3 regions of the Thermaerobacillus caldiproteolyticus genome follow, and region 1 is predicted to be linked to each of the others. Evidence: riboswitches for the same ligand, from Rfam matches in the RefSeq annotation. Region 1 holds a riboswitch; each other region holds the start of a gene.
What was found. Region 1 has a riboswitch for lysine ahead of ISX45_RS07565 (amino acid permease). Riboswitches for the same ligand answer to the same signal wherever they lie in the genome.
Positions count from the first base shown of each region.

Region 1 (4,874 bases):
GTTGGGCAATCCCAACGTCTTGGTTCCAATCATTGAACCCATTCTTTATCGTTGTGTTAGCACCGATTCTTTCGGCCTTATGGGTGAAACTTTCGAATACAAAACGTGGTGACTTACCAATTCCAGCCAAAATGGCGATTGGTATGATTTTACTTGGTCTTGGATTTGCTGTTTTAATTCCTGCTGTACTACAAACTGGCAGCAATGAACATCACATTGTCGAAAAAGCAAATGTTATGTTTATCATTTTGACCTATTTCCTTCATACGCTTGGTGAGCTTTGCTTATCACCAGTAGGATTGTCTATGGTAAGCCGACTTGCTCCAATTCGTTTAGCATCACTATTAATGGGCGTTTGGTTAGCAGGAACAGGAGTTGCTCAAGTTTTAGGTGGTCAATTAGCCGCGTTGACCGAATCATTAGGTTATTTAGAAATCTTCAGCTTAATTGGCGGCCTAACGATTGGATTAGGACTTATTTTATTGCTGTTGACGAAAAAACTTGTACGTATGATGGAATAAGAAGGCTAACTCCTTAATCGGAGTTAGCCTTCTTTCTATATATTTTCCATGCGTACAAATTCCCTTCCAGTACACACTATTTCTCGTAAGGTGATGAGAGACAATGAAAGCAATTGAGAGCATATGAAACATTAGAACTTCATGAACTTTTGGCGTTTAAAAATCAAAAGTGTCGCAATGCAACGAGCGGTATCTGCTTTAGAACTCCAATCACGACTTCAAAAAACACAACTACACACCATGGCTTACAAAATCTTTTAGCTTATGAGCAAAACAACCAGCGTTCTTAACCGATTGCTACGGATTTTGTCATCACCAAGAAAAACGATGTAAAAGTCTATACGATGTGACGAAGCATCGCTCCGGAAATATGCAATACATTAAAACAGCATTTAAACGCTGTGATTCAATTTCAAGGGCAAACTAGCCAATATATGAATAAAGTCTACGATTATCCCACGAACGCGCAAAAGAAGATACACGTAGACACGCAGGCGTCTTAACCCCCTTTACAAACAACGAACGATAATTCTCACCTTCCCTCTCCGCAATGTTTCAACTATGGGATTCGGCCGCGACAGCCGGAATCCCATTTTTCATATTTTTTTGCGATTGATTCATTCTAATGAATGAGGTGAAACGTATGAAAAAAACATCATTTTTGATCATTGTCACTGGACTTGCCATTGTCTTCGTTACCGTTGCAGGAATCATTGCTTTGTATCGTCCCGCAGTAAACGAACAACAAGCTCAACAGTTAAAAACCGCCCCAGCCCCTTATGAGCCAGCGCCTCGTTCCCATCCGACCATCATTACCCTTAATAGCTTAGCGATGAACGAGACGATCAAAACCAAATTAAATCGCCATCCAAGGATTGTGAAAATCAATCATAATGGCCGCGACCAAAGCCATTATTACAATCACGAAATTACCGTTCGATTTCACCGGATGCCGACGGAGCGGGATATAGCGCGCATCGAACAAGAGATTGACGGAACAGCAGTCAACCGTTTTGACCATTTTTTCATCTTTCGCTCCAACAGCAAAACGTATAACGAATTAATCAACTACTTTCGCCAACATCCGAATGCTGCCTATGCCGAACCGAATTATATTTTTTTGCAAAATGAACAGCCAAACGACTTACTGTATTCGCGCTATCAATGGAATTTGCCAGCCATTCAAACGGAGGAAGGATGGCAGCTTTCCCACGGGAAGAAAAGCGTTACGATTGCCGTCATTGACAGCGGTGTCGATCTTGACCATCCCGATTTAGTTCATCGCCTTCAAAAAGGATATAACGTGCTAGCAGATAATGACATCCCTCAAGACGATAACGGACATGGTACACATGTGGCGGGCATTATTGCTTCAGAACCGAACAATCACGAAGGTATCGCCGGTATTACGTGGTTTAACCCCATTATGCCGATTAAAGCATTAAATAATGAAGGATACGGCACATCCTTTGACGTCGCAAAAGGAATTCGCTGGGCGGTAGATCATGGAGCTAAAGTGATTAATTTAAGCCTTGGCAACTATCAGACATCGACATTATTACAAGAAGCTGTACGCTACGCCTATGACCACGATGTCGTCTTAGTGGCTGCTTCCGGAAATGATCGCTCATCACAGCCTAGCTTTCCCGCCGCTTATCCTGAAGTATTAAGCGTCGGTGCAATCAATCCTGATGGCTCATCTGCTGAATATTCCAATTATGGAACTTATTTAGATGTTGTGGCTCCGGGAACGAATATTCCAAGCACATTTCTCGGGCATCGCTATGCAGCTCTTTCTGGCACATCAATGGCCGCTCCGCATGTGTCCGCTCTGGCAGGACTTATTCGCTCTTTGAATCCGAAACTAACGAACAAACAAGTTATGCAAATCATCACAAGAACAACCGTTGATTTAGGCCCAATCGGAAAAGATGCATATTTTGGTCACGGATTAATTAACGTATATCGCGCCCTTGAACTTGCCAATGACTTGCGATGACAAGAAAAGCGGAAGCGTCCAATTTCTTCTATATACTTGACCACGTCCTGTGAATAAATGACGAAATATCGCCATCCCAGCTCTCTCAAAGCTAAATGCTCTTCGCCGGCAGAAGTGCTTGTCACTTCCCAAGCGCTAGTTTGGCACAAGAAAACTAGCAGCGATTCAACGCTTATATTAAAGGATGGAGACGTCAAATGATGGGGCGACTCCATCTTTTTGTTTCGGTCAATATTGTAGTCACAATACCAACGACTGTCACAACGATGAACGAGTGAAGAAATGACGTCGAACCGATTAGAAAACTCCCTACTGTAATAATCAACGCATCCATTATAAAAATGATAATCCCTACATTCCAATTTGTGATTCTAGCGATAAATTGGGCTAATAAATCTGTTCCGCCCGTGCTTGTCTCTTCCCGTAACATCATACCGATGCCTGTCCCGACAAAAATTCCGCCAATAATCGAGCTGATCATCGGATCAACCGATACCGTCCCACGCAACACCGAACATACATCGATCATTAGTGAGGAAAATAACAGTCCATGCAAACTATTGTAAAAAAACGGTCGATAGTAAAACCATGCAATAATATAAAGCGGTACGCTTACCAACATGGTCGTCAACCCTACTTTAACTTGCCAAATGTATTTCGCGATTAAGCCGATTCCAATGATTCCCCCGTCTAACAAGTGATGGGGAACCAAAAAAACGTTAATGCCAATGGCTAGTAAAACGCTGCCGACACCGATTGCAACCATCTTTTTGAACATTTGTGCCACACCTCATTTTTTTCGCTCTATTTCAATATATATGGCACTGTTTTTAAAGACTTGTCTCTTAATATTTTTATATTGCCGCGACTACAAAAATCATTTACAATATGATTGGTACAACTGAATAGGACGCTCATTAGACCAATGAGGTAGAGGTCGCAGCTTTTATGAGTACGGTGAACGAGACGCAGAGACGTCAAAGACTTCACTGGAAAGGAAAAGCTGCCGAAGCTTGGGCATTTCTCTGGATGCTTAAGCTGGGGCTGTTGCCGAATAGGAACAGCACTGTCACGTTTGCATGGAGCAGACGTGGAGCGCTATCTTCATGGAAGGTTTGATGCGTGCGGGTATTGAGTACACTGCCGTCGAATCTCCTTCGACGGCTTTTTTATTCCTCAATTATTCTAATGAAAAGGAGTGATTGAACCAATGGAGACAGTCACGAAAAAAGAAGCAATGTCTGCTTCCGATTCTCTGTCCTCGAATGAGTTACACCGAAAATTAAAGGCTCGGCATTTAACAATGATTTCCTTAGGAGGAACGATTGGCACAGGTTTATTCCTAGCAAGCGGTAGCGCCGTTCACACAGCAGGGCCTGGCGGAGCACTCGTTGCGTATGCGGCCATTGGAATTATGGTGTACTTTTTAATGACAAGCCTTGCAGAAATGGCTACATATATGCCGGTCGCCGGCTCATTTAGCACCTATGCCACAAAGTTTGTGGACCCAGCTTTAGGATTTGCGCTAGGATGGAACTATTGGTACAACTGGGCAATCACCATTGCCGCCGAATTATCTGCCGTCACGATGATTATGAAGTTTTGGTTCCCTAACAGCCCTTCGCTTTTATGGAGCGCGCTTTGTTTAGCCGTCATGTTTCTATTAAACTATTTATCCGTAAAAGGATTCGGTGAAGCTGAATATTGGTTTTCTCTTATTAAAGTCGCAACTGTTATCATTTTTTTAATTGTGAGCTTTTTGATGATTGTTGGGATTATGGGCGGTGAAGCAGTCGGCTTCAAAAACTTTACGATTGGAGACGCTCCATTTCATGGCGGGTTTATGGCGATGCTTGGAATTTTCATGGCAGCAGGATTCTCCTTTCAAGGAACAGAATTGTTAGGGGTAGCTGCCGGCGAAAGCGAAGATCCTAAGCGCAACATTCCGCGTGCCATTCGCCAAGTATTTTGGCGCATCCTTTTATTCTATGTCTTAGCTATTTTAGCGATTGGTTTATTGATTCCTTACACGAATGAAAAACTTGCCAATAGCGATGTAACCGTGAGCCCATTTACGCTTGTATTTGATAAGGCAGGAATTGCGTTTGCTGCTTCCGTCATGAATGCAGTCATTTTAACAGCGGTTCTATCGGCTGGTAACTCAGGGATGTATGCATCTACTCGCATGCTGTGGGACTTAGCTCGCGAAGGTAAGGCACCGAAATTTTTAGCAAAGTTAAACAAACGCGGCGTACCTGTGAATGCGCTTATCGTCACTTCATCTTTAGGAACGCTCGCCTTTTTGGCCTCTTTATTTGGGGACGGTGTTGTCTATACATGGTTGTTAAATGCCT
Region 1 covers NZ_CP064060.1:1,540,162-1,545,035, forward strand. Annotated here, with positions in the region: gene ISX45_RS07550 (peptide MFS transporter) at 1-521, shown strand, start outside; gene ISX45_RS07555 (S8 family peptidase) at 1,165-2,520, shown strand; gene ISX45_RS07560 (YitT family protein) at 2,714-3,298, opposite strand; lysine riboswitch at 3,444-3,629, shown strand; gene ISX45_RS07565 (amino acid permease) at 3,731-4,874, shown strand, end outside.

Region 2 (4,874 bases), 1.2 Mb from region 1:
ACATGAAGGCTAGGCATTTTTGTATCTAATACATCAATCGTTCCATTGGTAACTTCATCAATTCCAGCGATCATTTTGACAATCGTCGTTTTTCCTGCTCCCGAAGGTCCGAGCATCCCAAAAATTTCCCCGCTGTATACCTCAAGAGATACATCTTCAATTACTTTCTTTTTACCAAAACTTTTAGATACATGTTTCATACAAATACACGGCTTTTCTGACATAGCATACCCTTCCTTTCGTGAGTGATTACTCACTTCTATTTTATACAAAAAAAATATTTTGTAAAGTGAGTAATCACTCATTATTAAATTTTTTTGGCTGCCATCATAATTCAGGCAGCCATCCGTTACTACGCTAAACATTCAATACTTCTCCATCCATAGCACCATTCGTTTAACTCTTTGCCACCGATATTTATGACTTCTTCAGCGATTTTCTTTCCCCCTAAACGCTCATAAAACTGCCGCGATGGATTATCGGCAAGCACCCACACGACCATGGAACAAATCCCGTCACTACGAAAATCACGCACTAAAGCTTCGAGCAGTTTCGTTCCATACCTTTTCCTTGCGCCTCTTTCAGCAAATAAATTGCATAAATTTCGCCTTCGTAATCAGCTTCCTTTCCTTTTGTAGCCCGATTGCTGCCCCCGGAAATAAACCCGCATACCTTTCCGTCTTCTTCAGCAACAAAAATATGGTGCTTCTGTTGCTGTAATCCTCTTCGCCAATTCTGTTCTCTTTCACTAACGCGCAATTGTGCTAAATAAGATGATGGAACAATTCCCTGATACGTTGTTTTCCAGCTTTCCACATGCACGGTCGCAATTCCGTTCGCATCATTGATCGTTGCTTTTCGAATGTTCATCATTTCCCACCTCATTCGTACGATAATGTATGTTCCTCGATTAAGTTGAATGAGCGGCGATGGTTCGCGTACTCAATAATATGTTGCGAAATATTCGGATACAAAGTAATCCGGGAGAGATGAGAAAGGGGAATCCATTTTACCCCTGTTTGATTTTCGTCCGGTGAAGTCGGACAAGGTTGGATGGAATCGTTAATCCGTTTACATTCAAATACGATGCTTACTTGATGTGGCGATGTCACAGAAATATTCTTTTGCAGGTGAGGAGCTATCTCATGTACAAATGCAATCGAACCGACCTCTACTTCTACGCCTGCCTCCTCTAATGCCTCCCGTTTTACCGCCTCAATCAATGACTCCCCCCGTTCTACGCCACCTGCTGGAAGATTGTAATGTAATCCGTTTTCGTCTTGAAACTCAACAAGAAGTACAGCGTCATTTTCAATAATTAAAGCACAAGCGCGGACACGAATATGATACATATCGCTGTTCTCCCTTCTTTAAAAACTAAAATTATTTCATTCAACAAAAAAAGGAAGAAATCCTTCGTTGATTTCTTCCTTTTCTGTTGTTAAAGCTGTTTGTCATCAACGCTATTAAGCCACCGTTCGATCTCACCGACTACCGATTGAACGCAGCCATCCTCAAACGGGGAAATGAGGTTAGCGATGCTGACAAGTTCAGTAAACGGCTTGCTTCCACCTTCTCGGCATAATTTTACGTAATCGTTCCACGCTTCTTCATAATTTTCACGCGAACGTTTCCAAAATTGGAAGGCACAAATTTGTGCTAACGTATAATCAATATAATAAAACGCCGTTGTGTAAATGTGTCCTTGCCGCTGCCAAAAGCCGCCGCGTTCTAAATACTCGTTTCCATCATAGTCCCTTATCGGCATATATTTCTTCTCGATTTCGCGCCACGCTTGCTTACGTTCCGCCGGCGTCGCATTCGGATTCTCATAGACAAAATGTTGAAATTCATCAACAGCAACGCCATACGGTAAAAACAGCAATGCGGAGCTTAGATGGTCAAACTTATATTTTTCTGTATCTTCTTTAAAAAATAATTCCATCCATGGCCATGTAAAAAATTCCATACTCATCGAATGAATTTCACAAGCCTCTAACGTCGGCCAGTTATATTCCGGAATTTCATAATGACGGCTTTCGTATACTTGGAACGCATGGCCTGCTTCATGGGTTAGCACATCGATGTCCCCGGATGTGCCCGTAAAGTTCGAGAAAATAAACGGCGCTTTGTAATTTTCGATATATGTACAATATCCGCCGCTTGCTTTTCCTTTTTTCGCGACAAGATCCATCAGCTCATTGTCCACCATAAATCGGAAAAATTCATCCGTTTCCGGCGACAGCTCTTGATACATTTTTTTCCCGTTTTCAATAATCCAGTTGGCATCCCCTTTTGGAGTCGGATTTCCTGTTGGAAACGCAAACGCTTCATCATAATGCTTCAACCGATCGACTCCGATACGTTCACGTTGACGTTCGTAGAGCTTCACCGTAATTGGAACGATAAACTCTTTTACCTGCTCTCGGAATTTTGCGACCATCTCCGCGTTGTAATCCGTCCGCCCTAAGCGGGCATAACCGAGTTCGACAAAGTTTTTGAATCCGAGCTTTTTCGCGATTTTTGTACGCACTTTGACAAGCTGGTCATAAATCTCGTCAAATTTTTCCTCATGTTCTTTGAAAAAAGCAAATCTCGCTTCGCTTGCCCGTCTGCGCATATCACGGTTTGGCGATTCAACAAACGGCTGAAGCTGCGCTAACGTCCGTTCTTCCCCTTCAAAGAAAATTTTCGCCGAAGCAACAAGCTTTGTATATTCGCTCGTTAATTTATTTTCGAGCTGCAAATCTTCTAAAATGTCTGGAGAAAACGTTTTTAGTTCCGTCTCCGCCAAAGCAAACAGCTGCTTCCCCCATTTTTCCTCCAACTGCGCCCGAAACGGAGAAGCGACAAGCGCTTTATAATAATCGTTCACAAGTCCTTTCATCAACGGTTCAACTTCATCGAAAAAGTCTTGTTCTTGTTTATAAAACTCGTCATTTGTATCAATTGTATGACGAATATAACAAATGTTCGCCATCGTGCTGAACTCGTTGCGAATCGCATTGATCTGCTTCATCGCTTCATGCTGTCCTTCTATCGTTGTTGCTTCTTGAAACGTTTGTAACGCCTCTTGAAACGCTGCTTTTATTTCTCCCATGTCCGGTCGTTTATACTGAAACTCCGAAAACTTCAAATGAATCCCTTCCTTTTCTTAAAAATTTCCTAATCCTAATTTTTATTCAATCTTGGAGAGCAAAATTCCTGTTTTTCCAATGAAGAAGATGATTGACGAAATTTGTCGCAGAATGTATAATAATGTCGTCAAATGAATATTTTTTCTTTTTGTCAACTTAGATGAGATAGAAGTTGCAATGAATAAAAATAGCTTGAACAAGACGCAGAGAGTCAATGAATTTAAACGAAAGGATTCATTGTGAGCTCTGGCGCTGCAAGCTGGACCTGCATTCGAACAGAAGCAGGACTGTCATCGTTTCTAGCAAACGATGGAGAGCTATCCACATTAAGTTGGATGCGGATGTTTCGTGCACCCGTTGAAAACTTAAGGGTGTATTTTTTTTGGTTTAAAAGATCTGTGCAGCAACAGAAGGGAGTTTACAACATTGCAGCAACATAAATTAGGGCTTTGGGTATTAACAGCGCTCGTCGTTGGAAATATGGTCGGCTCGGGAATTTTTATGCTCCCGCGCTCATTAGCGGAAGCAGCGAGCCCTCTCGGAGTCATTTGCGCGTGGCTATTAACTGGCGGCGGTGTATTAATGACTGCTCTCGTCTTTGGCAACTTAGCAATTCGCAAACCCGAATTAAACGGCGGGCCGCAAATTTATGCAAAAGAGTTGTTTCCAAAGGGCTCAAATGCTTCCATTTTATCAGGATTCATGTCTTCATGGGGATATTGGATTGGTAACTTCGCCGGCAACGTCGCAATTATTACGACATTCGCTAGTTATTTATCGACCTTTTTCCCGATTTTAACAAGCAAGCAATCATTGTTTACCATCGGTTCTCTTGATGTAAAACTCGGAAACTTGTTAACATTTATCGTTTGCACGACTTTATTGTGGGGCATGCACGTTATTATTTTACGCGGAATTGAAGGCGCAGGAAAATTAAACTTTATCGCTACCGCGGCAAAAGTGCTTGGGTTCTTCTTATTTATTGTCATTAGCTTATTCGCGTTTGAAAAAAGCAACATCGGTTCATTTGTCGCTCCCCGTTATGATGAAGCCGGACATTCTATTGGCCTTTTAAGTCAAGTCAATAATGCCGCTGTTGCTACATTATGGGCGTTTATTGGCGTCGAATCAGCGATTGTTTTTGCGTCACGAGCACAAAAACAATCCGACGTTAAGCGGGCAACGATTCTTGGTCTTTTCATCGCCCTTGCAATTTATATCGGAATTAGCGTGCTGGTCATGGGCTTATTGCCGCAAAAAGAGTTGATTCAATCGGAAAAACCGCTTGTCGATGCCATTGGAACGATTTTAGGACCGAGCGGCGGATACATTCTTGCCGGACTTGGATTGATTAGTTTGTTAGGTTCTACGCTTGGTTGGGTGCTATTAAGTGCAGAAGTACCGTACCAAGCCGCAAAACAAGGCTTGTTTATTCCAGCATTTTTAAAAGAAAATAAAAAAGGAATGCCAAGTTTTTCATTAATTCTTTCAAATGGATTGGCGCAAATTTTTATTTTCTCGACGATTTCCCATTCGATGTCAGCGGCGTTTGATTTTGTCATTTACATTGCGACATTAGCGTATCTCGTTCCTTATTTTATCGCCTCTGTCTTTCAATTAAAACTCACATTAACAGGAGAAACGTATGAACGAGCTCGCCGCACTCGCATTGTTGATGGCATCATCGCTGCGCTGGCTACCGTTTATTCCGTATGGGTGATCATTGCAGGAACAGCG
Region 2 covers NZ_CP064060.1:386,462-391,335, reverse strand. Annotated here, with positions in the region: gene ISX45_RS02095 (ABC transporter ATP-binding protein) at 1-224, opposite strand, end outside; partial or broken gene ISX45_RS02090 (N-acetyltransferase family protein) at 353-870, opposite strand; gene ISX45_RS02085 (NUDIX domain-containing protein) at 882-1,352, opposite strand; gene ISX45_RS02080 (M3 family oligoendopeptidase) at 1,442-3,136, opposite strand; lysine riboswitch at 3,296-3,465, shown strand; gene ISX45_RS02075 (amino acid permease) at 3,564-4,874, shown strand, end outside.
Region 2: linked by a shared signal. The riboswitch ahead of ISX45_RS02075 (amino acid permease) and the one ahead of ISX45_RS07565 (amino acid permease) in region 1 are both predicted to bind lysine.

Region 3 (4,874 bases), 780 kb from region 1:
GGTATTTCTCTTCCAAGAAATACCACGGTTTACCATCTTTATATGTCCATACTCGTCCACCTTCACCGCGAGCCGATTCGCTCATGAGGCGTAATTTATCATCCCCCGGAATGGCAGTTGGGTGGATTTGGATAAATTCACCATTCGCATAGTAAGCGCCTTGTTGATAAACAATCGAAGCTGCTGAGCCTGTATTAATAATTGAGTTTGTCGATTTTCCGAAAATGATTCCAGGTCCGCCTGTGGCCATAATGACCGCATCTGCAGGAAACGCTTTAATTTCCATTGTCGTTAAGTTTTGTGCGACGATTCCGCGACAAATTTGTTCATCATCTAATACAGCAGATAAAAATTCCCATCCCTCGTATTTAGTGACAAGTCCGGCTACTTCGTGGCGGCGCACTTGCTCATCGAGCGCATAAAGCAGCTGTTGCCCTGTCGTTGCTCCCGCATATGCAGTACGGTGATGCTGCGTTCCACCGAAGCGTCGGAAATCCAATAATCCTTCAGGCGTACGGTTAAACATGACTCCCATGCGATCCAACATGTAAATAATGCTTGGAGCCGCTTCACACATTGCCTTCACCGGTGGCTGATTCGCTAAAAAGTCACCGCCGTATACAGTGTCATCGAAGTGCTCCCATGGAGAGTCCCCTTCGCCTTTTGTATTAACTGCACCGTTAATCCCACCTTGAGCGCAAACAGAGTGAGATCGCTTTACTGGCACAAGCGAAAACAGCTCAACTGGCACACCCGCTTCCGCGATTTTAATGGTTGCCATTAGTCCGGCTAAACCGCCACCAACTACTATGATTTTTCCTTTTTTCATCGTGACTCACTCCCTAAAAGATTGCTAGTTGTGGATTAAGCGAATGCTAAAATGGCACGAATGCCAACGATGGAAAGCGCAACAAAAATCACCATTGTCACATATGTAAATACTTGTTGTGAGCGAGGACTCACTGTCAATCCCCAGCTTACACAGAAAGACCATAAACCGTTTGCGAAGTGGAATACTGTCGAAATAATCCCTACGATATAAAAAGCAAGCATGAATGGATTATCAACAATATTCGCCATCATTTCATAATTGACTTCTGCTCCAAACGCAGCTTGTACACGCGTCTCCCATACGTGCCACGTGACAAAAATAAGAGTAATAATCCCTGTTAGTCGTTGCAGCATAAACATCCAGTTGCGGAAATAACCATAGCGACTGACATTGTTTTTTGCCGTAAAAGCAATATAAAGACCATAAATCGCATGGAACAATAACGGAAGAAAAATAACAAATATTTCTAAAAAATAACGAAACGGCAAATTCTCCATAAAACCCGCCGCGCGATTAAAGGCATCCGGTCCTTTTGTCGCAAAATGGTTCACTACTAAATGTTGTACTAAAAAAATTCCAACTGGAATGACCCCTAACAGTGAATGGAGTCGACGGTAAAAAAACTCGCGATTTCCTGCCATATATAAACCCCCTTTAGATAGTGACAATGAAAATAGTGCATTCCCCATCCACGAAATCTAGAACTTCATGATTAATAGAACTGTAAATGCTTCCATTTCCATTAATCATGCGTCACATTCATTGTACTCCCACAATGTAGAAGCGTCAAGAAAACGAGTTCATAAAATGTTCAATCATTCGAAAATTACAACAATATTTTTTTATAAAATTACTATTCCCAAAGTAAGAAATATGATGCACGTTTTTCCCCATTTAGCTATAATGTTGGTTAGAAAGAGGGGAAGTATGTGAAACAATTACCGTTAGAAAAGCAATATGAATCGTTGCAACATCTTCATATTTCTGGGTTCGGTTATGAACTGATTCGCGAAGTTCTTCTTCCTGATTTGTTAGGAAAAGAGACTCCTAATATTTTATATTGGGCTGGAAAAAACTTGGCACGCCGCTATCCACTAGAAACATTCGATGACGTGATGTCGTTTTTTGACAAAGCTGGATGGGGAACGCTAACCGTTATAAATGAACGCAACGATGAACTTGAAATTGAGTTAACCGGAGAGCTTGTGACGACACGATTGGCGCTCAACGAAGAATGCACGTTTCAATTAGAAGCCGGTTTTCTTGCTCAGCAAATCGAACAGCAAAAACACTGTGTTGCTGAAGCATACGAACAACCAAAAAAGCGAACAAAAAAAGTTGTGTTTACGGTGAAATGGGACCGTAAAGACGAAGTGATGAAATAAGAAGCCTGCAACATGCAAGCTTCTTATTTCATTTCTCTTTATTTATGAACGGATTGGTACCTTTTCTTCATCGAGTTGAAACGCTTCGTGTAACGCTTCCACTGCTGAAACCATGTTTGCTTCCTCAACCACCGTTGAAATTTTAATTTCCGATGTGCTTACCATTTTAATCTCAATTCCGCGCTCTGCTAATATTTGAAACATTTGCGCAGCCACTCCCGGATTGGAAATCATGCCGGACCCAACGATAGAGACTTTCGCTAAGTTGCTTTCATACTCGACTTTCGCTCCTTCCAGCGATTGTAATACTTGTAATGTTTCCTTTAAATCTTCTGTTCGAATTGAAAACGAAACAGACGTTGTCTCAGCACTTGTCACGCTTTGAATAATGATATCGACATTAATTCCACGGTTCGCTAATGCGGTAAAAATCGTTGGTAGTGTATGTAATCCGCTTGCGAGCCCTTGAACAGTAACTCTTGTAACTTGATCTTCAAATGCGATACCTCTCACGATTAAATGTTGTTCCATTGAAACTTCCTCCTTTACAATCGTGCCTCTCTCATTTTCCATACTCGAACGCACTTCTAGCGGCACTTGATAGTTTTTCGCAAATTCAACGGCGCGTGGATGCAATACCCCGGCTCCCAAATTCGCTAACTCAAGCATTTCGTCGTATGAAATCGCTTGGAGTTTTCTTGCTGTTTTCACATAGCGCGGGTCGGTCGTAAATACGCCGGTCACATCGGTATAAATGTCGCATTTTTCCGCTTGTAACGCCGCTGCCAACGCGACCGCCGTTGTATCGGAACCACCGCGTCCGAGCGTCGTAATTTCTCCATTTTCTGTTACCCCTTGAAAACCTGCAACAATGACAATCGCCTCTTCCTCAAGATGGCGACGAATACGCGCTGTATCAATATTGATAATGCGCGCATTGCCATGAATCGCTTCCGTAGTTATCCCTGCTTGCCATCCAGTCAAGGAAATGGCTTTATATCCTTTTTCATGCAATGCCATCGCTAAAAGTGCGATGCTCACCTGTTCTCCTGTCGAAAGAAGCATATCCATTTCTCGTTTGCTTGGCTGCTTGGAAATTTGTTTTGCCAACTGAGCAAGCTCATCCGTCGTTTTTCCCATTGCAGACACAACAACAACAACTTGATTCCCATTTTTTGCTTCTTCTACTACTCGATTCGCTACGTTTTGAATACGTTCAATTGAACCGACTGATGTTCCACCAAACTTTTGAACAATGATAGCCATTCTCCTCATCCTTTATCCTGAAATAATTCGGTATAGAAATAAAAAACAGCAATGAGAGGTCTCATTGCTGTGCATAACGAAAAAATACGTTCGCTTTACACAGTGAGATAGCTCTCCAAGATGAATCATCTTGACAGTCCTACATTTCTTAAACGCAGGACCAGCGAAAAAAGCAATGAGACTTTTTTCGCTTCGGCGACGCTCCCCTTTCAACATTCGTCTTCGGAACTCATTTTCCTCAGAATGCCTACTCTTGAAGTTCGCACCTCTATCTTCACTTCAGCGCTCGGAAGTGTATGAATATGCAATTTAGGGAAATCATATCAAACTTTTATTTCGTTGACAATATTATTCTCGCAATTTCTCATAAATTTTTTTGGCTACCGCCAGTGGAATGTTCGCTTTCTGTAATTCTTCCACCGTTGCTTCTTTCATGTTTTTGATGGAGCCAAAATGTTTCAATAACGCTTTCTTGCGTTTTTCACCGACGCCCGGAATATCATCCAGCACCGATTGAAACAGCGATTTTCCCCGCATTTGGCGATGGAACGCAATCGCAAAACGATGGACCTCATCTTGAATGCGCTGCAATAAATAAAATTCTTGGCTGTTTCGCTCTAATGAAACGATTTGCGGTGGATCGCCCATAATCAATTCAGATGTGCGATGTTTTTCGTCTTTCACAAGACCGGCAAGCGGAATATCGAGCCCTAATTCGTTTTCAAGCACGTCACGCACAGCGGCTAAATGCCCCTTTCCCCCATCGATAATAATAAGGTCGGGAAGCGGCAATTGCTCTTTTAGCACACGCGTATAGCGTCTCCTTACGACCTCGCGCATCGACTCGTAATCATCAGGGCCTTCGACCGTCTTAATTTTATATTTGCGATATTCTTTTTTCTCCGGCTTGCCGTCAATAAAGACGATCATCGCGGAAACAGGATCCGCTCCGTGAATATTTGAGTTATCAAATGCTTCAATGCGGTGCGGCGTCGGAATTCCAAGCGTTTTTCCTAAGTTTTCAACCGCTTTAATCGTCCGTTCCTCATCACGCTCAATTAAATAAAATTTTTCTTTTAACGCGATTGCCGCGTTTTTGCATGCTAAATCAATAAGTTCTTTTTTCTTTCCCTTTTTTGGCTGAACAACCGTTACCTCTAGCAGCTTCTCCGCTAATTCACCGTCAATATCCATAGGTATGATGACTTCTTTCGGTTTGAAGTGATTCGCTTTTGTATAAAATTGCCCTAAAAATGTTAACAGTTCTTCATCCGGGTCTTGATACATTGGAAACATCGAAACGTCGCGTTCAATTAGCTTTCCTTGACGAATGAAAAACACCTGAACGCACATCCACCCTTTGTCATAGGCATAACCGAATACATCGCGGT
Region 3 covers NZ_CP064060.1:2,318,646-2,323,519, forward strand. Annotated here, with positions in the region: gene sdhA (succinate dehydrogenase flavoprotein subunit) at 1-829, opposite strand, end outside; gene ISX45_RS11615 (succinate dehydrogenase cytochrome b558 subunit) at 865-1,473, opposite strand; gene ISX45_RS11620 (YslB family protein) at 1,762-2,217, shown strand; gene ISX45_RS11625 (aspartate kinase) at 2,260-3,483, opposite strand; lysine riboswitch at 3,584-3,762, opposite strand; gene uvrC (excinuclease ABC subunit UvrC) at 3,832-4,874, opposite strand, start outside.
Region 3: linked by a shared signal. The riboswitch ahead of ISX45_RS11625 (aspartate kinase) and the one ahead of ISX45_RS07565 (amino acid permease) in region 1 are both predicted to bind lysine.